DNA from 3 places in the Sphingomonas arantia genome. Region 3 is predicted to be linked to each of the others. Evidence: predicted binding sites of a transcription regulator. Region 3 holds the regulator's gene; each other region holds the start of a gene.
What was found. The regulator LexA, encoded in region 3, represses DNA repair genes until DNA is damaged. The targets are predictions, from matches to a motif close to GTTCCNCNCTTGTTCT.
Positions count from the first base shown of each region.

Region 1: a site for LexA is predicted at 1,490-1,505, ahead of ACFSGX_RS03175 (ImuA family protein). Genes of this name have one in related genera too.
Region 2: a site for LexA is predicted at 4,012-4,027, ahead of recA (recombinase RecA). Genes of this name have one in related genera too.

Region 1 covers NZ_JBHUGS010000001.1:651,887-662,268, forward strand. Annotated here, with positions in the region: gene ACFSGX_RS03165 (extensin family protein) at 1-421, shown strand, start outside; gene ACFSGX_RS03170 (LOG family protein) at 473-1,336, shown strand; gene ACFSGX_RS03175 (ImuA family protein) at 1,523-2,317, shown strand; gene ACFSGX_RS03180 (Y-family DNA polymerase) at 3,186-4,751, shown strand; partial or broken gene ACFSGX_RS03185 (error-prone DNA polymerase) at 5,079-8,771, shown strand; gene ACFSGX_RS03190 (esterase/lipase family protein) at 9,332-9,982, shown strand; gene ACFSGX_RS03195 (acyl-CoA thioesterase) at 10,195-10,382, opposite strand, start outside.
Region 2 covers NZ_JBHUGS010000002.1:384,898-395,279, reverse strand. Annotated here, with positions in the region: gene ACFSGX_RS07605 (hypothetical protein) at 20-232, opposite strand; gene trmB (tRNA (guanosine(46)-N7)-methyltransferase TrmB) at 243-923, opposite strand; gene metK (methionine adenosyltransferase) at 1,058-2,245, opposite strand; gene lnt (apolipoprotein N-acyltransferase) at 2,327-3,826, opposite strand; gene recA (recombinase RecA) at 4,094-5,158, shown strand; gene ACFSGX_RS07580 (hypothetical protein) at 5,292-5,549, shown strand; gene ACFSGX_RS07575 (glutathione S-transferase family protein) at 5,792-6,418, shown strand; gene alaS (alanine--tRNA ligase) at 6,468-9,128, shown strand; gene ACFSGX_RS07565 (hypothetical protein) at 9,147-9,524, opposite strand; gene mfd (transcription-repair coupling factor) at 9,539-10,382, opposite strand, start outside.
Region 3 covers NZ_JBHUGS010000003.1:6,427-16,808, reverse strand. Annotated here, with positions in the region: gene gltX (glutamate--tRNA ligase) at 1-134, opposite strand, end outside; gene ACFSGX_RS11540 (ComEC/Rec2 family competence protein) at 255-2,459, shown strand; gene lexA (transcriptional repressor LexA) at 3,036-3,719, opposite strand; gene ACFSGX_RS11530 (molybdopterin molybdotransferase MoeA) at 3,777-4,961, opposite strand; gene moaC (cyclic pyranopterin monophosphate synthase MoaC) at 5,170-5,640, opposite strand; gene trpC (indole-3-glycerol phosphate synthase TrpC) at 5,637-6,428, opposite strand; gene trpD (anthranilate phosphoribosyltransferase) at 6,428-7,423, opposite strand; gene ACFSGX_RS11510 (anthranilate synthase component II) at 7,420-8,007, opposite strand; gene ACFSGX_RS11505 (TonB-dependent siderophore receptor) at 8,115-10,226, shown strand; gene ACFSGX_RS11500 (PepSY-associated TM helix domain-containing protein) at 10,243-10,382, shown strand, end outside.

The DNA of each region.
Region 1 (10,382 bases), on a different contig from region 3:
CGCGATCGGGACGCCGATCACCAATCTGGGCGCGATGCGCTGTCCGCTGGCGCTGGCGTTCAGCCGCTGGGTTTCGCAGGTCGCGCAGGTCGAGGCGGAGCGGACGTTCGGCCAGCCGTTGCGTCGGATCGAGAGTTTCGGGACCTATGCGTGTCGTCCGGTGAACGGGCAGGCGGGGCGGCGGTTGTCCGAGCATGCGCATGCCAATGCGGTCGATATCAGCGCGTTCGTGCTGGCCGACGGGACGCGCTTTACCGTGAAGGACGGCTGGGGCGGCGAGGACGAGCGGGTGCGTGCCTATCTGCGCGCCGTGCATGATGCGGGGTGCCGGCGGTTCGGCGTCGTGCTGGGCCCGGACGCGAATGCGTATCACCGCGACCATTTCCATTTCGATATGGCGAGCGGGGGCTATTGCCGCTAAGAAGCCCCGCTTTCCCCCGCGGGTGGCCCCGCCGGGCCAGCAGGAACCCGCATGACCGATCGCTACATTCCCAAGCGCGTCTTCTCCCCCGCCCGCGAGGAGGCGGAGACCGCATCCAAGCAGGTGTCGACGCCGCAGACGTCGGATCCGGCGTATCGGCTGGCGTTCCAGGACCCCGATTTCCTGCTGCGCGAGGACCTGCGTTCGGTGCGCTTCCAGCTGGAGCTGCTGAAGCCCGAACTGCTGCTGACCGAGGCGGGGATCGGGTCGACCTTCGTGTTCTACGGGTCGGCGCGCATTCCGGAACCGTCGAAGGCGGCCGCACTGGTCGAGGCGGCGGGCGACGGGCCGCGCGCGAAGGTGGCCGCGCGGCTGGCCGAGAAATCGAAATATTATGACGAGGCACGCAAGCTGGCCGCGCTGGCCAGCGGGACCGCGCCGTCGCAGGACGGCAAGCGCCAGTTCGTGGTGTGTTCGGGCGGCGGGCCCTCGATCATGGAGGCCGCTAACCGCGGTGCGGACGATGTCGGCGCCGAGTCGATCGGGCTGAACATCGTACTGCCGTTCGAGCAGGCGCCGAACCCGTATGTGACCCCGAAACTGTCGTTCCAGTTCCACTATTTCGCGCTGCGCAAGATGCATTTCCTGCTGCGCGCGCGGGCGGTGGCGGTGTTCCCGGGCGGGTTCGGCACGTTCGACGAGACGTTCGAATTGCTGACGCTGATCCAGACCGGCAAGGTGACGCCGATGCCGATCCTGTTCTACGGCCGCGATTTCTGGACGCGGGTGATCGATTTCGACGCGCTGGTCGAGGAAGGCGTGATCGGCGCGCAGGACCTGGAACTGTTCCGCTTCGTCGAGACGGCCGAAGAGGGCTGGGCCGCGGTGCAGGATTACTGGGCCTCACGGGGCTGAGTCGACGCCCCCTGCCCTGATGGGTGGGGTGTTCCGGAATCTTTTTTCGAGTGCCGTTTCCCCCTCCTGTGCAGGAGGGGGATTTCCGGTCGTGCGCGGCCTGGAGTCCCGTTCCGGGGCGTTCCGGGTGGTTGACCTCGCATGGGAATTGAGGGAACATAAAGGGAACAAACGAGTCGTGTTCCCATGTCCGATATCAACCGAACCACAAGACTGGATGCATTGCGCGAGAGCGTGCGTGCGATCGAACGCGGGGGTGCCGAGCGGCGGCCGGTGCTGCCGTTCGGCGTGGCCGGGATCGACGATCGGCTGGCCGAGGGCGGGATCGCGGGGGCCGCGCTGCACGAGGCGGCGGGCGCGGATGCGGGCATGGGCGCGGATGCGGCGGCGACCTTGTTCCTGGCCGGGATCGCCGGGCGACTGACGGGGCAGGTGCTGTGGGTGGTCAGCCGGCGGGACCTGTTCGCGCCGGGCCTGCAACAGGCGGGGCTGCCGCCCGACCGGGTGATCTATGCCGAGACGGGGCAGGACGCCGACACGCTGGCGGTGATGGAGGAGGGGCTGCGCCACGGGTCGCTGGCCGCGGTGATCGGCGAGGCGAGCCGCGCCGGGCTGACCGCGACGCGGCGGTTGCAGCTGGCGGCGGAGGCGGGCGGCACGACCGCGCTCTTGTTGCGCCGGTGGAAACGGTCCGGGGCCGATCCGATGGAAGAACCGTCGGCGGCGGTGACCCGCTGGAAACTGGCGCCCGCGCCGTCCGCACCGTTGCCGGTGGCGGGCATCGGTCGGGCACGCTGGCAACTCTCGCTCGTCCGCCAGCGTGGCGGCGATATCTTCGACTGGACCGTGGAGGCCAATGATGCAGCGGGTCGTCTCGCTCTACCTGCCGGAATTCGCGATCGAGCGGGTGCGGCGGATCGACCAGCGGATCGGGCTGGAAACCGGGCCGGCGGGCGCTCAAGTGGGCGTGCGGCCGCCTGAACCCGCCGCGACGCTCCCGCCGGCCGAGGCGCGCGGCGAAGGCTGGCGCCCCGGCGCGCGCTGGGCCCGCAACAGCGGCGACCGGGTGCGCGAGAAACAGGCGGTGGTCGATGCGATCGCCACGCTGCCCGCGCACCAGCGCCCCCCGATGCGCGAACTCGGCCGCCGCAGCGAACCCGCACCCATCCCGTTCCGCGCCATGCCGCGCGACGAGGCGGGCGGCCTGCGCCAGGGTTGGGTGCCGCCGATGGTCGGGCGTGATGGCGGATTTGCGGCGGCGGATGGCGCGGCGGAGCTTCCCGGAGCGTGGGCCCAGACGGCAGCGAGGGCGAACATCGTGCCGTCGCCGACGTCCCATGAGTGGCGGGCGGCATCGCGTTCCGCGTCCGTGGGGACTGCGTCCGGCGGTGTGACGATAGATGCTTTGGCTTGCGATCAGGACGGCGCCGGCTTGTCGGCACGGGCGGGCACGGTTGTCATGGCAACCGATCGTCATCCCGGACTTGATCCGGGATCCAGAGTCACAAGCGCTGTTCCTTGCGTCCCTGGATCCCGGATCAAGTCCGGGATGACGCGGGGGGAGGGTGGTCCTTCCGTTCGCCCATCATCGCAGCGGACGTCTGAATCCGGTGTCACCCTGCCGGGGGCCGCAAGCAACGTCGTGGCTATAAAGTCCCGCGTTCGTGAGCAGGACGGCAACGAGGTTGGGATTGCACGCGGGAGTGATGGGGGGAAGGCAGGAGTCTCAAAGCTGGGTGGTGATGCAGGCGCGGTACGGGCGCCTGGGGATGATCGGAGAGCGGTAGGGTCCGCAGAACGCCAGCGTGCCGGGGGAACCACCGCAAACCGGAAGGGCGGCAAGCCCGTTGTGGCGAGGCCCGGCTATGATCGCGAGGGGGCGTTCTGGCAGACCGGGCGCGAGCTGGGGGGTGTGGTGAAGCGGGCGACGCGGGTGGAACCGTCCGTAGCGCGGGATGTGGGGGCGGCCGATGGTTCTGCGCCGGTGCCGCTTGTCCTGACCGTGCGGGATGGGGCGCGCGTGGTGGTGGGGCATGCGTGTCCGGCGGCGCGGGCGCTGGGGATCCGGGTGGGGATGGCGATGACGATGGCGCGGGCGATGGTGCCGGGGCTGGACGTGCGCGATGCCGATCCGGCGGGCGTGGCGGCGGACCTCGACCGGCTGGCGCTGTTCGCGCTCAAGCGTTGGACGCCGGGCGTGGCGGTGTCGGATGCGGACGGGTTGTGGATCGACCTGTCGGGCGTCGCGCATCTGCATGGCGGCGAGGCGCGGTTCTGTCGGCGGGTGCTGCGGTTCTGCGCGCGGCTGGGCTTTAGCGCGCGGATCGCGGTGGCGGGGACGGCGGGGGCCGCGCATGCGCTGGCGCGGTTCGGGCGGGTCGCCGCGCCGATGCTGGAAGGCGGGGCGGAGGCGGAGGCGCTGGCTCCGTTGCCGGTCGACGCGCTGCGGATCGAGGTCGCGGCGTGCGATCGGCTGCGGCGGCTGGGCGTGGAGACGGTGGGCGACCTGATCGCGATGCCGCGCGCGCCGCTCAACCGGCGGTTCGGGGGCACGGTGCTGCGCCGGCTGGACCAGGCGCTGGGCCGCGTGTCGGAGCCGATCGTGCCGGTGGTGGCGCAGGCGTTGCCGTCCGCGCGGTTGCGGCTGGTTGAGCCGATCGCGACGGCGGACGCGATCGCACAGGTGATCGGTGATCTGCTGGCGCTGCTGGTGGTGGAACTGGCCGCGCGCGGGCTGGGCGCGCGCCGGCTGGAGCTGCGGTGCGAGCGGGTCGACGGGCAGGCGTTGATCGTGCGGGCCGGCACCGCACGGCCGAACCGCGACGCGGCGCATCTGGCGCGGCTGCTGATCCCCAAGATCGAGACGATCGACCCCGGTTTCGGCATCGACGCGATGGCGATCCGCGCGGTGGCGAGCGAACCGCTGGGCGCGACGGCGATTGCGACGATCGGGGAGGATGCTGCGTCGGACCTGACGATCCTGGTCGATCTGGTGACCGGGCGGGTCGGGACGCATCGGCTGTTCCGGATGGGTGCGGTGGAAAGCGACGTGCCGGAACGCGCGCATGCCCGGGCCGCGCCATTGTCCCCGCCCGCCGCCTGGCCCGCTGCGTGGCCGCGCCCCGTGCGGTTGCTCGATCCGCCGCAGCGGCTGGACCATGTGACCGCGCTGCTGCCAGACCATGCGCCGCGCCGGTTCAGTTGCCGCGGCCATGTCCACGACGTGGCGCACGGCGATGGCCCGGAACGGATCTACGGCGAATGGTGGCGGCGCGCGGGCGAGGCGGACGCGGTGCGCGACTATTTCCAGGTCGAGGACGCCAGCGGCGCCCGCTACTGGATCTTCCGTCGCGGCGACGGCGTGGACGGCCGGACCGGCGACATGAGCTGGCATCTGCACGGCGTGTTCGCGTGAGTGGGCAGAGCCTGCTGATGCCCCGTCTTTCGACGGCGAGGAAGCACGACCATGTGCGGCCGCGAAGCGTAACGGATGCTCGGGACGGCCTTTATCATCGGATTATCCGATGAATGCCCGGTCATCCGCCATTCCGGACTTGATCCAGCAGCCAAAGTTTCACGCACCGCACTTGTGTTCCTGGATCCCGGATCAAGTCCGGGGTGACGTGGGGGGTGGGGCTACGGATGCGTGCCGGCTTCGGGCGGGGCGGGGTGGATTTTTCGGGGTGTCGCGGTTCGGTTTGTGTCCGACGGCGGGTTCCATGGTGCGACGGTGCCACGTCCGATGACCGGGGCCGGGTATCATGAGTTGCAGGTGACGACGCATTTCAGTTTTTTGCGGGGGGCGTCGTCGTGCGAGGAATTGTTCGCGCAGGCGCGGATGATCGGGTTGCCGGGGCTGGGGATCGTCGATCGCAATTCGGTGGCGGGGATCGTGCGCGCGATGGTGGCGGCGCGCGATACGGGCATGCGGATGGTGGCGGGGTGCCGGCTGGATCTGGTCGGCGGCACGTCGCTGCTGGTGTGGCCGGAGGATCGCGAGGGGTGGTCGCGGCTGACGCGGCTGCTGTCGCTGGGCAAGGCGCGTGCCGAACCGCGCAAGGGCGAGAAGGGGCAGTGTTTCCTGCACTGGGAGGATGTCGAGACGCATGCCGCGGGGTTGGTTGCGGCGCTGCTGCCTGACGGTGGTGCGGGTTATGCTGCACAGATTGCTGCGGGTAATGCTGCGGTTTACGGAGCCGTCCGGACTGCCGCCGACGATAACGCGCGGCTGCGCGGCGACGTGCGGATGATGGCCGATGTGTTCGGTGATCGCGCGCATCTGGTCCTGTCGCAGACGCGGCGGCCGGGCGATGCGTTGCGGCTGCACACGCTCGATACGTTGGCGCGCGAGCATGGCCTGACGTCGCTGGCGACGGGCGACGTGCTGTACCATGCGCCCGAAAACCGGATATTGCAGGATGTGGTGACGGCGATCCGCCACGGCCGCACGATCGACGAACTGGGGTTCCTGCGTGAACGCCATGCCGACCGTCATCTGAAGAGCCCGGACGAGATGGCCCGGCGGTTCGGCGATTATCCGGACGCGATCGCCGCCAGCGGTGCGATCGCCGAACGCTGCACCTTTTCGCCGACTGACCTGACCTATCAATATCCGGACGAGATCGTGATGCGCGGGCGCGACCCGCAGGCCGCGTTGCAGAGCCTGGTCGACAGCGCGCTGGACCGGCTGTTTCCGGAGGGGGTGCCGGAGGCGTACCGGGCGCTGGCCGATCACGAGCTGAAACTGGTCGGGAAGCTGAAATATGCGCCCTATTTCCTGACGGTCAATTCGATCGTCGCGTTCGCGCGGAGCCAGGACATCCTGTGCCAGGGGCGGGGATCGGCCGCCAATTCGGTCATCTGCTATGCGTTGGGGATCACGTCGATCGACCCGGTGAAGCATGAACTGCTGTTCGAGCGGTTCATTTCGGGCGAGCGGGCGGAGCCGCCGGACATCGACGTCGATTTCGAACATGAACGGCGCGAGGAAGTGATCCAGTGGATCTACGAGACCTATGGCCACCGGCACGCGGCGCTGACCGCGGTGGTGAGCCGGTTTCGCGCGCGGGGGGCCGTGCGCGAGGTGGGCAAGGCGCTGGGGCTGCCGGAGGATCTGACCGCGGCGCTGGCCGGGCAGGTGTGGGGGTGGTCCGCGGAGGGCGTGGGGGAGCGGCATGTTGAGGCGCTCAACCTGGATGCGGGCAATCCGCGGATCGCGTTGACGCTGGAACTGGCGCGGCGGCTGATCGGGACGCCGCGGCATCTGTCGCAGCATCCCGGTGGGTTCGTGCTGACCCGCGACCGGCTGGACGATCTGGTGCCGATCGAGCCGGCGGCGATGGTCGATCGGCGGGTGATCGAGTGGGAGAAGGAGGATATCGAGACGCTGGGGTTCATGAAGGTCGACATCCTGGGGCTGGGGATGCTCGGCTGCATGCGGCGCGCGTTCGACCTGCTGGCCGAGCATCGCGGCAAGCGCATGACGCTGGCGTCGCCGGAGATGCAGGAGGATTGCGAGAAGACGTTCGCGATGATCGCGCGCGCGGACACGCTGGGCACGTTCCAGATCGAGAGCCGCGCGCAGATGAGCATGTTGCCGCGGCTGAAGCCGAAGGTGTTCTACGACATCGTCATCCAGGTCGCGATCGTGCGGCCGGGGCCGATCCAGGGGGACATGGTGCACCCCTATCTGCGCCGGCGGGAGGGGAAGGAGCAGCCGGAGTATCCGAAGCCCGAGCTGAAAGCCGTGCTGGAACGGACGTTCGGCGTGCCGCTGTTCCAGGAACAGGCGATGAAGGTGGCGATCGTGGGGGCGGGCTTTTCCCCGACGGAGGCGGACGGGCTGCGGCGCGGGATGGCGACGTTCAAGTCCACGGGAGGTGTGGGGCGGTATCAGGACAAGATGATCGAGGGGATGGTGGCGAACGGGTATGAGCGCGACTTTGCCGAGCGGACGTTCAGGCAGATCGAGGGGTTTGGGAGTTACGGCTTTCCCGAGAGTCACGCGGCGTCGTTTGCGAAGATCGCTTACGCGTCGTCGTGGATGAAGTGCCATCATCCCGATGTGTTCTGCTGTGCGCTGTTGAATGCGCAGCCGATGGGGTTTTATGCACCGGCGCAGATCGTGCGGGACGCGCGCGATCATGGGGTGCGGGTGCTGCCGCCGTGTGTGAATGCGAGCCGGTGGGATACGGTTATGGTTGGGGGTGAGCGGGCTCCCTCTCCCCTTCGGGAAGAGGGGTTTGGCTTGGGGCGGGCGCGTTCGGACGCTGCAGCCGGTGATGCCTTTCCTACTCTACGTCACGACGGGGAACGGCCTTCTGCTCCCTCCCCCCAACGGGGGGAGGGTCGGGGTGGGGGGCTTGGCTGGGGGGAACAGATGCGTCAGGCCACTCCCCCCTCTCCCAACCCTCTCCCCCAGGGGAGAGGGCTTTTGGCCCGCTTTGGGGAACGGTCGTTTCCAGCCTAAGCCCCCCACCCAACCCTCCCCCCGGTGGGGGGAGGGCTTTTGGGTTGCTCGGGGGAAAAGGCGTTCCAAGCTACCGGCCGTCCCTCCGGTTGTATGTCGCCCCTCCGACTGGGGCTGCGTCTCGTTGCCGGCCTGTCGAACCAGCATGCGGCGGCGATCGTGGCGGCGCGGGGGGAGGTGCCGTTCGGGTCGATCGAGGATGTGTGGAAGCGGTCAGGCGTACCGGTGGCGGCGCTGGAGAAACTGGCGGCGGCGGATGCGTTTGCGGGGCTGGGGCATGACCGGCGGCAGGCGTTGTGGCGGGTGCGCGGGCTGGGCGAGGCGCCGCTGCCGCTGTTCGCGCATGCCGACGCGCGCGAGGAGGGGCGCGAGCCGACCGTCGTGCTGCGCGCGATGAGCGAGGGGCGCGAGGTGGTGGAGGATTACCGCACGCTGCAACTGTCGCTGCGCGCGCATCCGCTGAGTTTCCTGCGTGAATCGTTCGCGCGGCGGGGGTTGCGGACCTGTGCCGAGCTTGACCGGGTGCGCGACGGGACGCCGGTGGAGGTGGCGGGCATCATCCTGATCCGCCAGAAACCGGGCAGCGCCAAGGGCGTGCTGTTCCTGACGATCGAGGACGAGACCGGGATCGCCAACGGCATCTTGTGGCCACACAAGTTTGAGGCACAGCGCCGCACCGTCCTGTCCGCTGCGATGATCGGCATCCGCGGGCGCGTGCAGCGCGAGGGCACGGTCATCCACGTCATCGCCGACCGGATCATGGACTATACCGACGAACTGCGCTCGGTGGGCGAGATGGCGTTCCCGCACAAGCCGGGGCCGGGCGACGGCGCGACGCATCCGGGCGCGCCGGACCGCGGCGATGCCGGCTGGGCGCCGAAGGGGCGGCGCGATTATCACCGGCCGTTCCGTGATGGGGCGGATCCGGAGGAGGTGATCCGGGTGCAGACCCGGGATTTCCGGTAGGGGGGTGCGGGTCCCTTGCGGGGGTGCCGCCTTCTGGTTTGCGTGATGCCCATGCCCATGCCCATGCCCATGCCCATGCCCATGCCTGTGGCGTGACGGGTGTGCCGACGCCCGAGCATGGCCCTTTGCTTTGTTGTCTCCGTCCACGCTGCTCCGTTCGTGCTGAGTAGAGACCGAGTAGCGCCCCTTGGCGCGTATCGAGGGCGCGTATCGAAGCATGGGTTCGCGGGTGGGACTGATCCTTCGATACGGGTCTTCGACTGCGCTCAGCCCCTACTCAGGACGAACGGGGGGCTCGGAAGGAATGGTGCTTTTGCCGTTTGGTCTCGCGGGGCCGGCCGCGAAGTTCTCGACAGGCTCGAACCAAACGGAGGGGGCGTAGGTTTGCGTGGCTTGTCGAAGCGCGAAGTTCTCGACAAGCTCGAACCGAACAGGCGGTGTGGCGGTGTGGCGGTGTGCGCTAAGGTCCCACTTTACCCGCAAATCGCCCGCCAACATCGCTTCCGCTGCGCTTCGTGAGCGCGTAAGTGGCGGGAATGCGTGCTCCGTCTACCCGTGCGATGATTGCTGAACTTGGCGTACCGTTGGCGTGGGCGCGGGGACAGGTGGCCTGGCGGGGGTTGGCGCGGGCCTATCCGGGGGATGGGCGGCCGGTGCTGGTGCTGCCGGGTTTTCTGGCGGACGACAGCACGACGGTGACGCTGCGCCGGACGCTGGGGGCGGCGGGCTATGTTCCGCATGGCTGGGGGCTGGGGCGCAATCGCGGGATCAGCCAGGCGCTGCTCGACCGGATGCTCAAGCGGCTGGCGGCGGTGACGCGGGAGCGGCCGGCGGCGATCGTCGGGTGGAGCCTGGGCGGGCTGTATGCGCGCGAGATCGCCAAGCGGGTGCCCGACCTGGTCGAGCGGGTGGTGACTTTGGGGTCGCCGTTTTCTGGTGACATTCGGGCGAACCATGCCTGGCGCATGTACGAGCGGGTGACCGGGCACGCAGTGGACCAGTTGCCGATCGCGGCGGTGCTGGCGGAGAAGCCGCCGGTGCCGACCTTTGCCTTGTGGTCGGCGCGGGACGGGATCGTGGCGCCGGCGGCGTCGCGTGGGCTGGCGGGGGAGGCCGATGCGGCGATCGCGGTGGATTGCCGACATATCGGGTTCACGTCGGATCCGGCGGCCCTGCGGGCGGTGCTGGAGGTTTTGCGGCGGGGGGTTTGAGTTTCGGGGACTTTTCTGCGGCGTCGGTTTTGTGGTGCTGTTGGCTTCTCGGCTTCGCTCGAAGGGTCCCTCGACTTCGCTCGGGATGGGCGGTTTGTTTTATTAGGTAGCACCTAATTCCCCGTTTGGTTCGAGCTTGTCGAGAACGTTGCGCAGCGTTCTCGACAGGCTCGAACCGAACCGGTTTTTGAGTGAGGGCCGGTCTCGCCGCATCACGCCAGAAACGGCGCGATCACCTCCGTGGGCACGCGCAGCGGGCGGCCCGTCGTGCGGTCGAGGATGGCCCAGGTGGTGCGGGCGCGGACGTGGAGGCGGCCGTCGGGGCCGGTGAATTCCATCAGGCGGTCGAACTTCGCGCCGCGCGGGGCGTCGGCGACCCAGGTGGCAGCGGTGACGGTTT
Region 2 (10,382 bases), on a different contig from region 3:
CGATCCGGGATGACGGCACCTACCGAACGTCGTCGATCAGCGCATCCAGCTTCTTCTGCGCCGCGCGATCATATTGCGCGGGCACCGCATGCATCCGGCACGCATCGCTCGACCGCCAGCCGACACGGTGATCCCACGCGCACCGCTCGTCGCGCGCGGCGGACAGATAATAAAGGTGGAACCCCACCGCACCGATTAGCGCGGCGAGCAGGACGGTCACGAACGTCTTCATGCCGTCACCACTAGCGCCGCCGGTACCGGAAGTACCAGACCTCGTGCCCCTTGCTGCGGGCTTTCTGCTCATAGCGTGTCTCCGGCCAGTCGTCCGGGCGGACGAGAAAATCCTGCGGTCCGTCGATCAGCCATTCGAAATCCGGGCTTTCGTCCATGATCATCATGGCCCAGCGGACATAGACCGGGTGGTCGGTCCCGAACCGGAACTCACCGCCCGGCTTCAGCTTCCGCGCGATCCGGTCGACGGGCCCGGCGTTCATGAAGCGCCGCTTGGCATGGCGCGCCTTGGGCCACGGATCGGGGTGCAGCAGATACACCCGCTCCAGCGAGGCATCGGGCAACCGCTCGAGCACGTCGAGCGCATCGCCCATGTGCAGCCGGACATTGTCGATCCCGTCCGCATCGATTTTCATCAGTGCGCCGACGACCCCGTCGAGGAACGGCTCGCACCCGATGAAACCGTGGTCCGGCCGCATAGCCGCCTGGCCCGCCAGATGCTCGCCCTTGCCGAACCCGATCTCGACCTGCATCGGCCGGTCGTCGCCGAACAGCATCGCCGCATCGATCGGTCCGGTCTCCGGCACCGCCAGCTCGGGCAGCATCCGCTCGACCAGCCCGGCCTGGCCTTCGCGCAATTTATGTCCGGTGCGGCGGCCGTACAGCCGGCGAAGCGTCGTGGGATCTTCCATGACCGCGCCGGTTAGCCGACGACGAGGGCAAGGGGAAGGCGCGTCCGACTTCGCCCGAAACGAAACGGGATCCGGAGTGACAGGCCAAAGCCCGCCACCCCGGATCCCGCATCAGGTCCGCAATGAAGCCGGCCTTAGAAAGCGCGCTTCAGCTCTTCCACCAGGTCCGTCTTCTCCCACGTGAAGAAGTCGCCGTCCGGCTGGCGGCCGAAGTGCCCGTAGGCTGCGGTCCGCGCATAGATCGGCGCGTTGAGCTTCAGATGCGTACGAATGCCCTTCGGCGTCAGGCGCACCAGCTGCGGCAGGATGCGCTCGATCGCCGCTTCGTCCACCTGACCGGTGCCGTGCGTGTCGACATAGAGCGACAGCGGCTCGGCCACGCCGATCGCATAGCTCAGCTGGATCGTCACGCGACGCGCCAGGCCCGCCGCCACGATGTTCTTCGCCATGTAGCGCGTCACATAGGCAGCCGAACGATCGACCTTCGTCGGATCCTTGCCGGAGAATGCGCCGCCGCCATGCGGGGATGCGCCGCCGTAGGTGTCGACGATGATCTTGCGCCCGGTCAGGCCCGCGTCGCCGTCCGGCCCGCCGATTTCGAACAGCCCGGTCGGGTTGACGAAGATCGACTCGTCGCCCGGCATCCAGCCCTCGGGCAGGATCCCGGCCATCACGCCCTTGGCATAGTCACGCAGCATCGCCTGATCGGCGCCCTTGCCGTGCTGCGTCGACACGACCAGCGCGGTCGCGCGGACCGGCTTCTCGTTCTGATATTCGAGCGTCACCTGGCTCTTGGCGTCCGGCTCCAGGAACGGTGCGGCGCCGCTGTGGCGATCCTCCGCCATCTTCTCCAGAATGCGGTGAGCGTAATACAGCGTCGCGGGCATCAGGTCGGGCGTCTCGTCGGTCGCGTAACCGAACATGATGCCCTGGTCGCCGGCGCCTTCGTCCTTGTTGCCGCTCTCGTCCACGCCCTGCGCGATGTGCGCCGACTGCGGATGCAGGTGGTTCGCGAAATCGGCGGTCTGCCAGTGGAACCCTTCCTGCTCGTACCCGATCCGCTTCACGGTCTCGCGCGCGGCGGCCTCGATCTCGTCAAGCGCGCCGGCGGACCAGTTGCCGGCCGTGTCGATCATGCCTTCGCCGCGGACTTCGCCGGCCAGGATGATGCGCTGCGTCGTCACCATCGTCTCGCACGCGACGCGCGCCTGCGCGTCCTTGCCCAGGAACAGGTCGACGACCGCATCTGAGATCTGGTCGGCAACCTTGTCGGGATGGCCTTCGGAGACACTTTCGGAAGTGAACAGGAACGTATCGCGCATGGGTAAAAGCAGCCTTTCCAGTAGAACGGGCGTCGTAGAAGACACCGCATATAAAGATATAAAGCTATCCTTATATCTGCCTTAGCCGCGCTTCGACCGCCGCGCAATCGCGGCAATGGCCAACAGTGCCAATGCCACCATGAGCGGCAACAGGTTGCCGAACAGCGCGAACGGCGTCGCCGCGAACGGCGCGGGCAGGGTGGTATCGATCGCGCCGGCGCGGTGCGTCGGGATCGTGCGGACCAGTCGCCCGGCGGGATCGATCAGCGCGGAAATGCCGTTCGGCGTCGCACGCACGACCGGCAACCCCTCCTCGATCGCGCGCAACCGTGCCTGCGCCAGATGCTGCGGCGGGCCCCACGCGCCGAACCACGCATCGTTCGACGGGTTGAAGATGAAGTCGGGCCGGTTCGCGCGATCCACCACATGGCCGGAGAAAATGATCTCGTAACAGATTTGCACGCCGATCTTGCCGAACCCCGGCAGCGCGAACGATCGCGGCCCCGGACCCGGCCAGAAATCGATATCGCCCGGTACCAGCCGCGACAGCCCGATCGGCGACAGCAGCGCGCGCATCGGCAGATATTCGCCGTACGGCACAAGATGCGCCTTGTCGTAACGGTGCAGCAACCGCCCGCGCGCATCCATGACGAACAGGCTGTTGCGGGCCCCGATCACATTGTCCCGGTCGTCACGTTCCAGCCGCGTCCCGCCGGTCACCAGCAGGTCGCCGGGGCGCAAAAGCCCGGTCAGCGCCTCGCGCGCCAGCCGGTCGGTCTCCAGATAATATTCGACCGCCGCCTCCGGCCAGAACAGCAGCCGCGGCGGCGCATCCGCAGCCGGCCGATGCGACAGCGCGCCGAGTTTCAGCAGCCCGTCATAGGCATAGTCGGGCTCGTTGCGGGCATCCTGGTCGATGTTCGGCTGCACCACATGGATCGCGCGGCCCGTGTCGCGCGCCGCCGGCGTGGGGGTCAGCGACAGCGCGAGCGGCAGGACCGCGGCGGCCGCCGTCGTCCCCGGCTTGCGCAACGCCGCCGCCAGCACCGCACCGCCCGCCAGCACCATCAGGGCGGACAGCCCGTAGGTCCCGATATAGCGTGCCGCCTGCGCCGTCGGCAGGCCCATCCATGCAACCCCAAGCGGGTTCCACGCAAACCCGGTGAACAGCGACGCCCGCACCCACTCGGTCAGCGGCCAGATGCCCGCGAACGCAAAGATCAGCGGCATCGTCCGCCGTCCGCCCGCCAGCCACGCGACCGCCGCCGCGATCGCCGGAAACACCGCGAGGTAGATCGACAGCAGCCCCACCGCGAGCCAGCCGAGCCACGCCGGCATCGTCGCCTGATACGTAAACGCCGTCGCGATCCAGTTCAGCCCGAGCGCGAACTGCCCCAGCCCGAACCACCAGCCGATCGCCGCCGCCTGCCGCACCCCGTGCGCCTGGGTCAGCAGGTACAGCAGCCCCCCCAGCGCACCGATCGTCAGCGGCCACGCCCCCAGCGGCGCGAACCCGGTGGCCGACACCAGCCCCAGCAAGCCCGCGACCAGCGCGCGCTGCATCGGCGACGTCCGCGTCATGCGGTAACCCGGTTGGCGGACATCGGCGCTCTCCTTCGCGCCGCCGCTAGCCGATCCGCGCGGCCGATGGAACAGGTCCCATACATCGTCATCCCGGGCTTGATCCGGGATCCCGCTTCTTATCCACGCCCGACTGTGCGAAACGAAACCACGACCACACTCCAACAAACCGCCAACGCGGCGCCGTTCCCTACTTGTTCCAACAGAACAAAGCGCGTACATGGAAAGTCCTGTCCGGACTGGACCTGACATGCGGGGATCGACACCATGGCGGCGCAACTGAAGCTTATCGGATCCGAGAAGGAAAAGGCCGACATGGACAGGCAGAAGGCGCTCGACGCCGCGCTGGCGCAGATCGATCGCGCATTCGGCAAGGGCTCCGCGATGAAGCTGGGCAGCAAGGAAGCGGTCGAAATCGAAGCCGTCTCCACCGGTTCGCTCGGGCTCGACATCGCGCTCGGCATCGGCGGCCTGCCCAAGGGCCGCGTGATCGAGATTTACGGCCCCGAATCGTCGGGCAAGACCACGCTGGCGCTCCACGTCATCGCCGAATCGCAGAAGGCGGGCGGCACCGCCGCGTTCGTCGACGCCGAACATGCGCTCGACCCCAGCTACGCCCGCAAGCTCGGCGTCGACACGAACGAACTGATCGTGTCGCAGCCCGATAATGGCGAGCAGGCGCTAGAAATCACCGACACGCTGATCCGGTCGAACGCGATCGACGTGCTTGTCGTCGATTCGGTCGCGGCGCTCGTGCCCCGCGCGGAAATCGAGGGCGAGATGGGCGACAGCCATGTCGGCCTCCAAGCTCGTCTCATGAGCCAGGCGCTCCGCAAGATCACCGGCTCGATCAGCCGGTCGAAGACGCTCGTCATCTTCATCAACCAGATCCGCATGAAGATCGGCGTGATGTACGGCTCGCCCGAGACGACCACCGGCGGCAACGCGCTCAAATTCTACGCCTCGGTCCGGCTCGACATCCGCCGCATCGGCCAGATCAAGGACCGTGACGAAATCGTCGGCAACACGACCCGCGTGAAGGTCGTGAAGAACAAGGTCGCGCCGCCGTTCAAGCAGGTCGAATTCGACATCATGTACGGCGAAGGCATCTCCAAGATGGGCGAGCTGCTCGACATCGGCGTCAAGGCCGGCGTCGTCGAGAAGTCCGGTGCCTGGTTCAGCTACGACTCGATCCGCATCGGCCAGGGCCGCGAGAACTCGAAGACCTACCTTAAGGAGCATCCGGACGTCGCCGTCCGCCTCGAAAAGGCGATCCGCGACAACGCAGCCGGCGTCGCCGAACAGATGATGACCGGACCCGAAGAGGACTGATCTTCGCCCCTCCGACCGACCACCCGGCCGCGCTTCCACCAGGAGGCGCGGCCGGTTTGGTATCGGGCGGAACCCGACTTGTAGGGAAACCCGATCCGCGTCATTCTCCGGTTACCAACCAGAGGAACACGCCATGCGTATCCTGCCCCTGCTGCTGACACTTGCCCCCATCGCCGCAAGCGCCGCGCCACCGGTTCTGCCGACGCCGTCGATCGGCGCAGACCCCAAACACTGCCAGGAAATGGAAGTCCGCAAGACCGCCGACTCGAAATCCGGCAAGGCCCAGAAGCTGGCCGACCTTCCGCCGGCCAACCATTATCTCGCCGTTGATCGCCGTATCGATCACTGCCGCGCGCCGATCATTATCAGCACCGGCATCGGAAAACGCTGACCGACTCGAGAGACTCCTCGCCGAAACTGCGAAATCCTGAGCCCCCACAGACCCCCCCCGCATCTTTTTCGGGCCGAGATCGCTTTTGCTCATGACGCCCGGAAATCGGGTCGTCGCCGCGCCGGATCGTCCGACCGCGAAACCGTAGGACATCGCTTTCCTACACGGACTCCGATCGCCATCGTCTTTGCCCCGTCACCCCCGAACCCCGCAGTCACCCCGCAGCCACAGGCCCGCCAAAAATGACCATCATCGTCCACCACCTCGAAAATTCGCGGTCGCAGCGTATCCTCTGGCTGCTCGAGGAACTCGACCTCGCCTACGAGGTGAAGCGCTACGAACGCGATCCCAAGACGATGCTGGCCCCTCCCGAACTCAAGGCCGTCCACCCGCTCGGCAAGTCCCCGGTCATCGTCGACAAAGGCCGCGTCATCACCGAAACCGGCGCGATCGTAGAGTATCTGGTCGAACGGGCAGGGGGACGGCTCGGCGCACCCGGCAACCGTGACGCGGCGCTCCGCTACCGGCAGTTTCTCCATTACGCCGAAGGCTCGATGATGCCGCCGCTCCTCGCGCTGCTGGTGCTCGGCAAGCTCGGCGTCCTGGGCCTTCCCGCCCGCAAGCCGGTGCAGGCGATGATGGACACCCATCTCGACTGGCTCGAGACCGAACTCGGCTCCCGCCCGTGGTTCGCCGGCGCGGATTTCAGCGCGGCCGACGTCATGATGAGCTTCCCGATCGAGGCCTGCCGCTCCCGCGCCGGGCTCGACGGCAGCCGCCCGCATTTGATCGACTGGCTCGAACGCTGCCACGCCCGGCCCGCCTATGGCCGCGCCTTGGAACGCGGCGGGCCCTATGCCTATGCGTGACTGACCGATTTGCTTGAGTAGCGGCGGGTCGTCGATTAAGCCGCTCGGCATGACATCGACCAACGATATTCGCCGTTCCTTCCTCGATTATTTCGCGGGGAGCGGCCACCGCATCGTCCCCTCGGCGCCACTCGTGCCGCAGAACGATCCGACGCTGATGTTCGTCAACGCCGGGATGGTGCCGTTCAAGAACGTCTTCACCGGCCTCGAAACGCGCCCCTACGTCACCGCCACCTCGTCGCAGAAATGCGTCCGGGCCGGCGGCAAGCACAACGATCTCGACAATGTCGGCTACACGGCGCGGCACCATACCTTCTTCGAAATGCTCGGGAATTTCTCGTTCGGGGACTATTTCAAGGAACAGGCGATCACCCACGCCTGGACCCTGCTGACCCGCGACTGGGGGCTCGATCCGAACCGCCTGACCGCCACCGTCTACCACACCGATGACGAGGCGTTCGACCTGTGGCGCAAGATCGCCGGCCTTCCGGAACAGCGGATCATCCGCATCCCGACCTCCGACAATTTCTGGGCGATGGGCGATACCGGCCCCTGCGGTCCGTGCTCCGAAATCTTCTACGACCACGGCGACCACATCCCCGGCGGCCCTCCCGGCAGCCCGGACGAGGACGGCGACCGCTTCGTCGAGATCTGGAACCTGGTGTTCATGCAATATGACCAGGTGACGAAGGACGACCGCGTCGCGCTGCCACGCCCGTCGATCGACACCGGGATGGGCCTCGAACGCATCGCCGCGGTGATGCAAGGCGTGACCGACAACTACGATACGGACACGTTCAAGGCGCTGATCGCCGCTTCCTGCGACCTGACCCGGACCGCCGCGACAGGTGAGACCAAGGCGTCGCACCGCGTCATCGCCGATCATCTGCGAGCCGCCGGCTTCCTCGTCGCGGACGGCGTCCTGCCCGCCAACGAAGGCCGCGGCTATGTCCTGCGCCGCATCATGCGCCGCGCGATGCGCCACGCCCATCTGCTCGGCGCGGCCGAACCGCTTATGCACCGTCTGGTGCCGAGCCTCGTCGCCGAAATGGGCGTCGCCTATCCCGAACTGGTCCGCGCCCAGCCGTTGATCGAAGAGACGCTGAAGCTCGAGGAAACCCGCTTCCGCCAGACGCTCGCCAACGGACTGCGCCTGCTCGACGATGCTACCGCCGACATGGCGGCCGACGGCGAATTGCCCGGCCAGGTCGCGTTCAAGCTATACGACACGTTCGGCTTCCCCTACGACCTGACCGAGGACGCCTTGCGCGCCCAGGGCCGCACCGTCGACCGCGCCGGTTTCGACAGCGCCATGGCCGAGCAGAAGGCCGCCGCCCGCGCCGCGTGGAAGGGCTCCGGCGAGAAGGCATCGGACGAGATCTGGTTCGACATCGTCGAGGAGCTCGGCGGAACCGAGTTCACCGGCTACAGTAACCATGCAGGCGAGGCGAAGGTCGTCGCGATTCTGCGCGAAGGCGAGCGGGTTCCGCGCGCCGAGACCGGCGACGCCGTCACCATCCTGACCAACCAGACGCCGTTCTACGCGGAAAGCGGCGGCCAGGTGGGCGACACCGGCACGATCACGTCCGATACCGGCCTGCACGCCGCGGTCGCCGACACCGGCAAGCCGCTCGGCCGCCTGCACGCGCACCGCGCGCGGATCGAGGGCGGCAGTGTCGCGGTCGGCGATACCGTGCGCCTCGCGGTCGACGTCGCCCGCCGCGGCCGGATCCGCGCCAACCACAGCGCGACGCATCTCCTCCACGCCGCGCTCCGCGACCGGCTCGGCGGCCATGTCGCGCAGCGCGGCAGCCTCGTTGCGCCCGAACGGCTGCGGTTCGACTTCTCGCAGCCGCGCCCGCTGACGCCCGAGGACATCGCGGTCGTCGAAGCCGACGTAAACCGTCACATCCGCGAGAACGACGTCGTCACCACGCGCCTGATGACGCCGGACGAGGCGATCGCGGAGGGCGCGATGGCGCTGTTCGGCGAGAAATATGGCGACGAGGTCCGCGTCCTGTCGATGGGCCGTACCGAGGACGGCACCTATTCGATCGAGCTGTGCGGCGGCACGCATGTCGCGGCACTCGGCAATATCGGCCTGTTCAAGATCATCGGCGAAACCGCCGTCTCGTCGGGCATCCGCCGGATCGAGGCGCTGACCGGCGAGGCCGCGCGTCTTTGGCTGACCGCCCGCGACGAACGGCTGCGCGAGATCGCAACGACGCTGCGCACCGGGCCGGAGGATCTCCCGGCGCGGGTCCAGGGACTGATTGATGATCGCAAGCGACTCGAGCGCGAACTGGCGGAGGCGAAGAAGGCGCTTGCGACCGGCGGCGGTGCTACAACCGACGCCGCTCCGACCGAGATGGTCGCGGGTGTGCCGTTCGTCGCCCAGACGCTGCAGGACTTCGATCCGAAGGGCCTCCGCGGACTGGTTGACGAGGCCAAGCAGCGGATCGGGTCGGGCATCGTCACGATCGTGGCGGAGAAAGACGGCCGCGGCACGGTTGCAGTCGGGGTGACCGCCGATCTGGTCGATCGGTTCAGCAGCGTCGTGCTGGTTAAGGCTGCAGTCGCGGCGTTGGGCGGGCAGGGTGGCGGTGGCCGTCCCGACATGGCGCAGGGCGGTGGGCCGGATGGCGCCGCAGCCCCGGCAGCGATCGACGCCGTCCGTGCGGCCCTGACGAACGATACGGTCGCCGCGTAACGGCGGCGACCGACTGGCTCAGCGGGTCTGCCGCGCGCCCGTGTTCTGAACCACGGCGCGGGGCGGCAGCGTGCAGCGCGGCAGTTTCAAGGACGCGAGGTCCTTGCACGGCCGGACCTGGACCGACTGGTCCTGCCCGATAAACACGCCGTAGTCGGCCCCGCGGCCGCAGCGAGCGTTCCAGACCGACAGGTTGCGCCACGTGCCGCGGCGCAGATCCTGCGACACACGGTCGCACCACAGGTTGCTGTCGAGGATCGCCCGGCGCAGCACGGCGCGGCGTGGGACGTCCTTCAACGACGCCAGCTTGTCGCTGAACGGGTTGGCCACCGGCCGCTGCGCGACCGCGGGGGTCGCGAGTACCAGCATGGCCGCCAGACCAAATATCGGTTTCATCAGCTTCACTCCCGTCAGATGGTGAGGATCTTCGCCAAACCCTTGGACAGTTGCAACGCTCCATGCAGGCGCGCCTTCGGGTCCGGCCAGGGGCGGGTGATGACCAGCTTGTTGTCGGGGCGCAGCTTGGCCGTCCCCTTCAGCCGATCAACATAGGCGAGCAGCCCCGGAATGTCCGGGAAGCGATCGTCGTGGAAGCTGACCAGCGCGCCGCGCGGCCCGGCGTCGAGCTTCGCCACGCACGCCTTGCGGCAGTTCAGCTTGGTCTCGATCACCGTCAGCAGGTTCTGCGTTGCGTCCGGCAACGGCCCGAACCGGTCGATCAGTTCGGCGGCGAACGCCTCGATCGCGGTCTTGTCGTCGAGCTCGTTCATGCGGCGGTACAGGCCCATCCGCAGGTCGAGATCGATGACATAGTCGTCGGGCAGCAGGATCGGCGCATCGATCGTGATCTGCGGCGAGAAATGGTCGCGCACGCGGTCGTCGCGGAGCGATCCAGCTTTCGCCTCGACGATCGCCTCCTCCAGCATCGACTGGTAGAGTTCGAACCCGACTTCCTTGATGTGCCCGGACTGCTCGTCACCGAGGAGGTTGCCCGCGCCGCGGATGTCGAGATCATGACTTGCCAGCTGGAACCCGGCGCCGAGCGTGTCGAGGTTCGACAGGATGTGCAGCCGCTTCTCCGCCGTATCAGTGATGGTCCGCGTGGCGGGCGTGGTGAGGTAGGCGTAGGCGCGTGTCTTGGCGCGGCCGACGCGGCCGCGGATCTGGTACAGCTGCGCCAGCCCGAAACGGTCCGCGCGGTGGACGATCATCGTGTTGGCGGACGGGATGTCGAGCCCCGATTCAATGATGGTG
Region 3 (10,382 bases):
CCCCCCGCGCGGCGGGCGAGCAGCCAGTTGAACAGGGCCGTGCGTGCGCCGCCGATATGGAGGAACCCGGTCGGCGACGGGGCGAACCGCGTGACGACTTCGGTGTTCGAGGCAGTATCGGCACTTGCGTCCATGCGCGCTTTCTCCAAGATCGGCGCATGGCCAGTCGGTTCGGCCACGCCCCTAGCATGCGGGGGTGGCGGCTCAAAGAGGGGGGAAGCGGTGCGGCGGGTCGGGTCGGCGCGCGCATCGTCATGTCCGTCGAAATCTGGCTGGAGGCGGAGCGCGATCAACTGGTGCTGTGGGTGCCGGTGGCGCTGGCGTGCGGGATCACGGCGTGGCTGCTGCTGGCCGATGTGGCGGCGTGGACGGTGTTCCTGCTGCTGGCGGGCGGGACGGCGCTGGCCGGGCTGGCGATGCCGGGCGGCGGGCGGGCGGCGCGCGCGGTAGCGGTGTTCGCGGGGCTGGCGGCGCTGGGTTGCGGGCTGATCTGGGCGCGGGCGGAGCGGGTGGCGGCACCGGTGCTGGCGCGCACGACGGTGGCGACGTTCGAGGCGCGGGTGGTCAAGGTCGATCCGTTGCCGGCGCGGGCGCTGGTGCGGGTCGTGCTGGTGCCGGATGCTGGGACGGGTGCGACATTGCCGCCGCGGATCCGGGTGAACATTGCCGATGCGGATGTGCCGGCCAGGCTGGCGCCGGGGGCGCGGATTGCGTTGCGGGCGCGGCTGATGCCGCCGGCCGATGCGGCGGTGCCGGGCGGGTACAGCTTTGCGCGGACGGCGTGGTTCCAGGGGCTGGGCGCGACAGGGAAGGCGTTACCGGGGATTCGCGTGGTGCAGGCCGCGCCGGTGACGCGCGACGGGCTGGCCGGAGTGCGGGCGCGGATGTCGGCCCATATCCAGGCGCGGTTGCCGGGCGCGGCGGGCGGTTTCGCGACCGCGCTGGCGACGGGCGACCAGGGCGCGCTGCCGCTGGAGGACGCGGAGGCGATGCGGCGGAGCGGGCTGGCGCATCTGCTGTCGGTCAGCGGGCTGCACGTCACCGCGGTGGTGGCCGCGACGATGCTGATCGTGCTGCGGCTGCTGGCGCTGAGCCCCTGGGCGGCGCTGCGGCTGCCCCTTCCGCTGATCGCCGCGGCGGGCGGGGCGGGGATGGGAGTTGCTTATACGCTGCTGACCGGGGCGGAGGTGCCGACGATCCGGTCGTGCGTCGCGGCGATGCTGGTGCTGGCGGGGATCGCGATCGGGCGGGAGGCGGTGACGTTGCGGTTGGTGGCGGCTGGCGCGCTGTTCGTGCTGCTGCTGTGGCCGGAGGCGGTGGCGGGGGCGAGTTTCCAGCTGAGCTTTGCGGCGGTCGCGTCGATCGTGGCGTTTGCGGAGTGGCCGGTGGCGCGGCGGCTGTCCGCGCCGAGCGAGGCTGGGCTTGGCTGGCGGTGGGGGCGGGCGCTGCTGATGCTGCTGGCGACCGGGATCGTGGTCGAGATCGCGCTGATGCCGATCGCATTGTATCATTTTCACAAGGCCGGGCTGTACGGCGCGGCGGCCAATATCGTCGCGATCCCGCTGACGACGTTCGTCATCATGCCGGCCGAGGCGGTGGCGCTGGTGCTCGATGCGGTCGGGCTGGGGCGGCCGGTGTGGTGGATCGCCGGTCTGGCGACCGATGCGCTGCTGTGGCTGGCGCGCGCGGTGGCGGCGGCGCCCGGGTCGGTGCAGGCGCTGCCCGCGATGCCGGACGGGGCCTATGCGGCGATGGTGGCGGGTGGGCTGTGGATCGCGCTGTGGCGGACATGGGTGCGGCGGTTGGGGCTGGTGCCGCTGGTGCTGGGGGCGGTGTGGGCGCTGGCGACGCCGGCGCCGGACCTGCTGGTCACCGGCGACGGGCGGCATCTGGCGCTGCGTGGGGACGACGTGTCGCTCGCGCTGCTGCGGCCGCGGGCGGGGGATTATGTGCGCAGCCTGCTCGGTGAGAATGCCGGGGTGAGCGACGAGGCGATCGAGTTCGAGAGCGTGGCGGGCGGGGCGTGCAGCGCGGACCTGTGCGTGGCGGACATCGTGCGCGGTGGGCGGACTTGGCGGCTGCTCGCGACGCGGAGTGCGTATCTGGTCGAGATCGGGGAGATGAACCGGGCGTGTGGGGCGGCCGATATCGTGGTGAGCGATCGGTATCTGCCGCGGACGTGTCGGCCGCGCTGGCTGCGCGCGGATCGCGGGTTGCTGGCGCGGACCGGGGGGCTGGCGATCGACCTGGAGCGTGGGGCGGTGCGGACCGTACGGCAGGCGGGGGATGCGCATCCCTGGGTGCCGGCGGTGGTGGTGCGGAAGCGTTATGGGCGGCGGGGTGCTGGCCGGTTTGGGCAGAGAGCTGCGGTTTGGTCGGGTGGAACCGCGCGACCTCGCGATTCGGAGCGGCGGTCGGGTCGGGTGATCAGTAACGATGTTGAGAGGCCAGGGCGGTGATCGGTTTGGCGTCATGATACTGGATGCTTGGCTCCGCGAGCTAAGCACGGCTCCGCGACTCTACCCGTTTGTCCTGAGTAGGGACTGAGCGCAGTCGAAGGCCCATATCGAAGGATCTGCCCTGCGTTTGGGACCATGCTTCGATGCGAGGCCTCGATACGCGCCGTGGGCGCTACTCGGTCTCTACTCAGCACGAACGGGTTTTGGCGGGGTCAGCGAGGCTAAGCCGGTCGGTTGCCCTGCCCTTTCCGCATCACAACAATCGTACGCGCCTTTGTGGGCTTCGAGCCCGACCGGCCTATCGTTTCCTGCAAGCGTTGTGCCGGAGGTACCGTTGGCTTCTCGACTGCGCTCGACGGGGCCCCTCGACTTCGCTCGGGATGGACGGGGTTGGGGGCGGCGGGTGGCAGGGGGCGTGGGGAGCGGTGCCGCTTCGGTAGGTCGCGTATCTCGTGTGCACAGGGTTCTCGACAGGCTCGAACCGAACGGGAGGCGGTTGGCGCGCCCTCCCGGCCTGCCGCCCTCGCAAGACTTATCAGCCGCGGTTCGCGCCTTCTGCCCGACCCACCGTTAGCTTCAGTAGCGCCGCAGCAGGCCCGCAAGGCGGCCCTGGACGCGGACTTCGTCGGGGGCGTAGCGTTGAGGGTCGTAGGCGCGGTTGGCGGGGTCGAGGCGGACCATGCCGCCTTCGTGGCGCCAATATTTGAGGGTGGCTTCGTGTTCGTGGACGAGCGCCACGACGATGTCGCCTTCGTGCGCCTGTTCCTGGCGGCGGACGAGTGCGTAGTCGCCGTCGAGGATGCCGGCTTCGACCATCGAATCGCCCGAGACCTCCAGCGCATAATGTTCGCCGGGGCCGAGCAAGGCGGCGGGGACGGAGAGCATGGTCTGGCCCTCGATCGCCTCGATGGGCACGCCGGCGGCGATGCGGCCGTGGAGCGGGATTTCGAGCACGTCGTTGGCGGCGGCCAGCACCGGCATCGGTGCGCGCGGTGCGGCCGGCGCGGCGGCGGCGGGGCGCGGCGTGGGGGCGAGCGACTTCATGCCTTCGGGCAGGCGCATCACCTCCAGCGCGCGAGCGCGGTTGGGGAGGCGGCGGATGAAGTTGCGTTCCTCGAGCGCGCTGACCAGCCGGTGGACGCCGGACTTGGATTTCAGGTCGAGCGCCTCCTTCATCTCCTCGAACGAGGGGGATACGCCGGTTTCACCAAGACGGTCGCTGATGAAACTGAGCAACTCGTGCTGCTTGCGCGTGAGCATCGCAGGACCCCTTCGAAGGAACGAACGGGGAACGTGTAGGAACAGTATACGGTGCTGTCAAGCGATGCGAATCGTTGTGACAACGGTGCCGGCGTCCACGGGCGAACTCTGCGCCTCGCGCAGGATAAGCAGGTCCGCCTCGGGCAGACGGCGGAGGGCGGCGCTGTCCTGGCCCAGGATGGGATGCGCTTGCCCGTCGCGCGTGAAGGCGCGGACATAGTCGCGGCGCGGGCCGGTGGCGGGGAGGGGGGCGGCGAGCCGCATGTCGTGCGGTTGTGGCAGCAGATGTTCCGCACCCGCGCAGCGCGCCGCGAGCGGCAGCAGGAACAGGAGCGCGGTGACATAGGCGGATCCGGGATTGCCGGGGAGGCCGAGCGCGATGGTCTTGCCGATGTGACCGGCGAGCAGCGGCTTGCCGGGGCGGAGCGCGATCCGCCAGAAGTCGATCTCCGCCCCCGCGGCGATCAGCGCCGGGCGGACGAGATCGTGATCGCCGACCGAGGCACCGCCGGTGGTGACGATGATGTCGGCGGTCCGGGCGGCGTCGCGGAAGGCGTCGGTGATTGTGGCGAGATCGTCGCGCACGATGCCGCGATCCTCGACGTCGACGGGCAGGCGCGCCAGCAGCGCGGCGAGCATCGGGGCGTTGGAGGAGGGCAGCTGGACGCCGGTGACGGGCTGGCCGGGCAGGACCAGTTCGTTGCCGGTGGACAGGATGATGATGCGCGGGCGGCGCGGGACGGGTAGCGTCGCATGGCCGGCGGCGGCGGCGAGCGCGATGACGGCGGCGGTGACGACGGTGCCGGCGGGGATCAGTTGCTCGCCCGCGGAGAAATCATAGCCCTTGCGGCGGATGTGCGCGCCGGGGGCGGGGGGACCTTCGCCGTTGAGGGTCAGGCGGTCGCCGTCGCGCGCGGCTTCCTCCTGGACCAGGATGACGTCGGCGCCTTGCGGAACGGCGGCGCCGGTGAAGATCCGGGCGGCTTGGCCCGGATGGATGGCGAAGGGGGCGGCGCCGGCAGAGGCCTCGCCCACCACGGTCAGCGGCTGGCCGAGTTCGGCGAAGCGGAGTGCGTAGCCGTCCATCGCGGACAGATCGGCCGCGGGCTGGGTGCGGACCGCGTGGATCGGGGCGGTGAGCGTGCGGCCGAGTGCCGCGAGCAGCGGGGCCTGTTCGGTCTCAGGCGCGGGGGCGAGGGCGAGCAGGCGGGCGAGGGCCTCGGGTACGGGGAGGAGGGTCATGCTTGGGCAGCCCCGTGACGTGACACGCCGTTTGGTTCGAGCCTGTCGAGAACTTCGCGCAGGGTTCTCGGCAGGCTCGAACCAAACGGCGCGGTGGGTGGTGACCCGTTCTCGACAAGCTCGAACCGAACGGGGGGGATGGGAGGCGTGTGGCTTTGGGTGTCGTTAACGCCGGGCTCAAACCGAACGGAGCCTTGGCGACGCGCAATCATTCCGCATGCCAGTCGCCGGAGCGGCCGCCGGATTTGGCGAGGAGGCGGACGTTGCCGATGGTCATGCCGCGGTCGAGGGCCTTGGCCATGTCGTAGATGGTCAGGAGCGCGACCGAGACGGCGGTCATGGCTTCCATCTCCACGCCGGTGCCGTGCGTGGTCACGACGGTAGCGGTGACGGTTATGCCCCCCTCCGCCAGTGCAAGGTCGACCGTGACGCCGCCGATCGGGAGCGGGTGGCAGAGCGGGATGAGGTCGGAGGCGCGCTTGGCGGCCATGATGCCGGCGATGCGCGCGACGGCCAGAACGTCGCCCTTCGCCACCGCGCCGTCGCGGATCGCGGCCAGCGCGGGCGCGGCGATCGCGATGTGGCCGCTGGCGGTGGCGGAGCGGCGGGTGTCGGGCTTTGCGGTGACGTCGACCATGCGGGCGGCGCCGCGGTCGTCGAGATGGGTGAGCGTGGTCATGGGGTCAGCAACGCGCGGGTCGCCGATTCGACGTCGGCATGGCGCATGAGCGTTTCGCCGACGAGGAAACAGCGGACGCCGTGCGCGGCGAGGCGGGTGATATCCGCCGGGCCGGTGATGCCGCTTTCGGCGACCAAAGTGGTGCCGGCGGGGACGTGAGCGGCCAGTTCCTCGGTGCGCGCCAGATCGACCGAGAAGTCGCGCAGGTCGCGGTTGTTGACGCCGATCAGCCGGCTGCGCAGCACCAGCGCGCGATCGAGTTCGGTGCGGTCGTGAACCTCGACCAGCACGTCCATGCCGTGGTCGATCGCGGCGGACTCGATTTCGGCCATTTGTGCGTCGTCGAGCGCGGCGACGATGATGAGGATGGCGTCGGCCCCGAGCGCGCGGGCTTCGGCGACCTGCCACGGGTCGACCATGAAATCCTTGCGCAGCGCCGGGATCGTCACGGCGGCGCGGGCGGCGACGAGATAGGCGTCGTCGCCCTGGAAATAGGGCCGGTCGGTCAGGACCGAGAGGCAGGCGGCCCCGCCTGCGGCATAGGCGCGGGCGTGGGCCGGGGGATCGAAATCGGCGCGGATGAGCCCCTTGGAGGGGGAGGCCTTCTTGATCTCCGCGATCAGGCCGTAGCCGCCGGCCGCGACCTTTGCATCGAGTGCGGCGCGGAAGCCGCGCGCAGGCGTGGCGGCGGAGATGCGGGCGTCCAGTTCGGAGGGCGGCAGCGCGGTCTTCATCGCGGCGACATGGGTGCGGGTGGTGGCGCAGATTTCGCGGAGGCGGTCGGACATCAGGCGGCGATCCATTGCGAGAGCAAAGTTGCGGCGCGACCGGAATCGATCGCGTCGGCCGCCAGTGCCACGCCGTCGGTCCAGTCCGATACGGCATCCGCGACGATCAGCGCGCCGGCCGCGTTGAGCAGCACCGCGTCGCGATAGGCGCCGGGCGCGCCGGCCAGCAGCGCGGTGAGGGCCGCGGCGTTGTAGGCCGGATCGCCGCCGCGCAGGTCGTCGAGGCCGTAGGTCGGCAGGCCCGCGTCGGCGGGGGTGATGCGTTCGGTCCGGTCGCCGCAGGCACCGATCCGGATCGCGGTGGAGGGCGCGCAGACCGACAGCTCGTCGAGCGGTTCGTCACCCGCGACGATCATCGCGCTGTCCACGCCGATCAGGCGGAGCGCGGTGGCATAGGTCGGCAGGAAGTCGGGCCGTGCGACGCCGATCAGCTGGCGCCGGACGCGCGCCGGGTTAGCGATCGGGCCGATGAGGTTGAAGATCGTGCGGCGGCCGATCGCGCGGCGGACGGGGGCGAGCCGGCCGAGCGCGGGGTGATGTTTCTGCGCGAACAGGAAGGCGATGCCGATCGTGCCGAGCGTATCCTCCGCGATCGCCGAGGCGCGGTCGAGATCGAGGCCGAGTGCCTCCAGCGTGTCGGCGGCGCCCGCGCTGGACGAGGCGGCGCGGTTGCCATGCTTGGCGACGGGGATGCCGCAGGCCGCGACGACGATCGCGACCGCGGTGGACACGTTGAGGCTGTGGCTGCCGTCGCCGCCGGTGCCGCAGACGTCGATCGCGTTGGCGGGTGCCTGGACCGGGATCATGCGCTCCCGCAGCGCTTGTGCGGCGGCGGCGATCTCGATCGCGGTTTCCTCGCGCACCGTCAGGCCGGTGAGGAAGGCGGCGGCCTCCGCATCGGGCACGCGGCCGTCGAGCAGGTCGCCGAATGCTGCGAGTGCGGTGGCGTGGTCGAGCGGGCTGTCCGTGTCGGGAAGCAGACGGAGCGTCGTCATGACCGCTCGCGAACGGGCAGGCCGGCGATCGTCATGAAGTTGGCGAGCATGGCGTGGCCATGTTCGGTGGCGATGCTTTCGGGGTGGAACTGCACGCTGTGGATCGGGAGTGTGGGGTGGGCGAACCCCATCACGACGCCGTCCGCCGTGCGGGCGTTGACGGTGAGCGTGTCGGGCACGTCCTCCACCACCAGCGAATGGTAGCGCGTCGCCACGAAGGGGGTGGGGAGGCCGTTGAACAGCCCGCTGCCGTCATGGTCGATCGGCGAGGTCTTGCCGTGCATCAGTTGCCCCGCGCGGACGACGCGGCCACCAAAATACTGGCCGATCGCCTGGTGGCCGAGGCAGACGCCGAGCAAGGGCTTGCCCGCGTCGGCGGCAGCGGCGACCAGATCGAGCGAGACGCCAGCCTCGTTCGGGGTGCACGGGCCGGGCGAAATCAGGAACGCGTCCGCGCCGGTGCCGATCGCCTGGCCAGCGCCGATCGCGTCGTTGCGGACCACCTCCACCTCCGCCCCCAGTTCCTGGAGATAGTGGACGAGGTTCCAGGTGAAACTGTCGTAGTTGTCGATGACGAGGATCATGCGCGCGGACCTACCAATGTTGCAGCGATGCGTCACCCCGCCTGCGCAGCGGTTTTTTGCATCTACCCGCTATTGATCTTCATTCGCAACAAGGGCAGGTGGCGGGAATGAACACCCGCCTTGCCCGAACCGCCCTGATCCTGCTCACGACCGCGATCGCTGCTCCGTCCTGGGCGCAGGCGGGCGATCCGGAGAACGTGCCGGACAGCGTCGTGGTGATCGCGCCCGATTTCGTGCCGGCGACGACGAGTGTCGGGACCAAGACAAGCGCGCCGTTGATCGAGGTACCGCAATCGGTGTCGGTCGTGACGCGCGACCAGATCGACCTGCTGAACTTCATCGATGTGCAGCAGGCGGTGCGGTACACCGCTGGCATCACGGGCGAGAATTACGGGCCGGACCTGCGCTACGATTTCCTGACGGTGCGCGGGTTCGTGCCCGTGCAGTATATCGACGGGCTGCAGGCGCCGGTGAGCGCGTCGATCAGCAATGTCGGGATCGACCTGTACGGGTTCCAGTCGCTGGAGGTGCTGAAAGGTCCGGCGTCGGTGCTGTACGGCACGAACCCGCCGGGTGGGCTGTACAACCTGACCAGCCGGCGGCCGGACGCGAGGTTCGGCGGCGAGTTGCAGGTCAAGTACGGGAACGACGATTTCAAGCAGGCGGCGGGCACGGTGACAGGCGCGCTGACCGATGGCGTGCGGGCGCGGGTGACGGGGCTGTACCGCGACCGCGACAGCCAGACCGATTTCGTCCACGCCAAGCGCGCGTATATCGCGCCGGCGCTGGCGGTGGATATCGGGCCGGACACGGTGCTGACCGGGCTGGGCCATTATCAGCACGACCGGATCGACGGCGATACCAACGGGTTCCTGCCGGTGCTGGGCGTGCTGCGCGACAACCCGGTGGGGGAGGTGCCGCGCAGCGTGAACCTGGGCGAGCCGGACTATAACAGTTACCGCCGCAACCAGTTTTCGGCCGGGTACGAGCTGGTCCATGATTTCGGGGCGGACACGCGGTTCACGCAGAATGCGCGCTGGTCGGAATATCATGAGGACCAGCGGACGATCTATGCCAGCGGGCTGGGCGCCGACAATCGCACCGTGACGCGGTCGAACTTCCCGTATCAGGACGATGTCGCGCAGTTCGCAGTGGACAGCCGGCTGGAGGCGACGCGCTGGACCGGGCCGGTGCAGCACAGCCTGCTGGTGGGTGTCGACTACCGCAATTACCGCGAGGCGTCGGCGTTCGGGTTCGGGCCGGCCTCGTCGATCGACCTGTTCGCGCCGGTGTATGGCCAGGGGACGATCGTGACGCCGGCGCTGACGCCGTCGACCGACCAGCGGCTGCGCCAGACCGGGGTCTATGTGCAGGACCAGCTGAAATATAACCAGTTCGTGCTGACGCTGTCGGGGCGGCAGGACTGGACGCGGACGACGAACTACGCCGGTGCGGTGCCGTCGACCGCGAAGCAGGACAAGTTCAGTTACCGTGTGGGCGGGTCCTACATCGCGGACTCGGGTGTGGCGCCGTATGTCAGCTACGCCACGTCGTTCCAGCCGGTCGTGGGTCAGGGGCTCGACGGGCGGGCGTTCGATCCGACGAGCGGGAAGCAGTGGGAAGCGGGCGTGAAGTACGACGCGCGCGGGCTGCCGTCCGACGTGAAGCTGTTCGCGACGGCGGCGGTCTACCGCCTGCGGCAGGACAATGTCGTGACGCCGGACCCGACCAACGTGGTGTTCAACGTCCAGACGGGGCAGGCGACGATCAAGGGAGTCGAGCTGGAGGCGGTGACGCGGATCCGCGACCGGCTGAGCATCAACGCGTCCTATACCTATGCCTATGCGAAGGTGACGCGGAGCAACGTCGCGGGGCAGGTCGGTGCGGGTCTGTTCGGGCAGCCGAAGCACAAGGCTTCGGCGTTCGTCGACTATTCGTTCCGCGACGGGGCGCTGAGTGGGTTCGGGCTCGGCGGCGGCGTGCGGTATCTGTCGAACAGTCCGGGCGCGTTGCCGGGGCCGTTCGTGTCGACGGTGTACAATACGGGACGGTCGACCTTGTTCGATGCGGTGCTGCGTTACGATCTGGGCGACTGGCGGGTGGCGGTGAACGGGACGAACCTGCTCGACAAACGCTACGCGGGCCGGTGTACGGGCGATGTGGGCTGCTTCTTCGGGCAATCGCGGCAGGTGATTGCGACGCTGACGCGGCGGTTCTGAGGCAAGTGACGCTCGCATGAGTCGTGGCGGTCCCGGTGTGCGCGGCGCGTTCGTGCGGGTGCACCGCTATGTCGGGCTGGCGCTGGCGTTGTGGCTCTTCCTGCTGGGCTTGACCGGCAGCGTGCTGGTGTTCGAGCGGGAACTGGACGCGTGGCT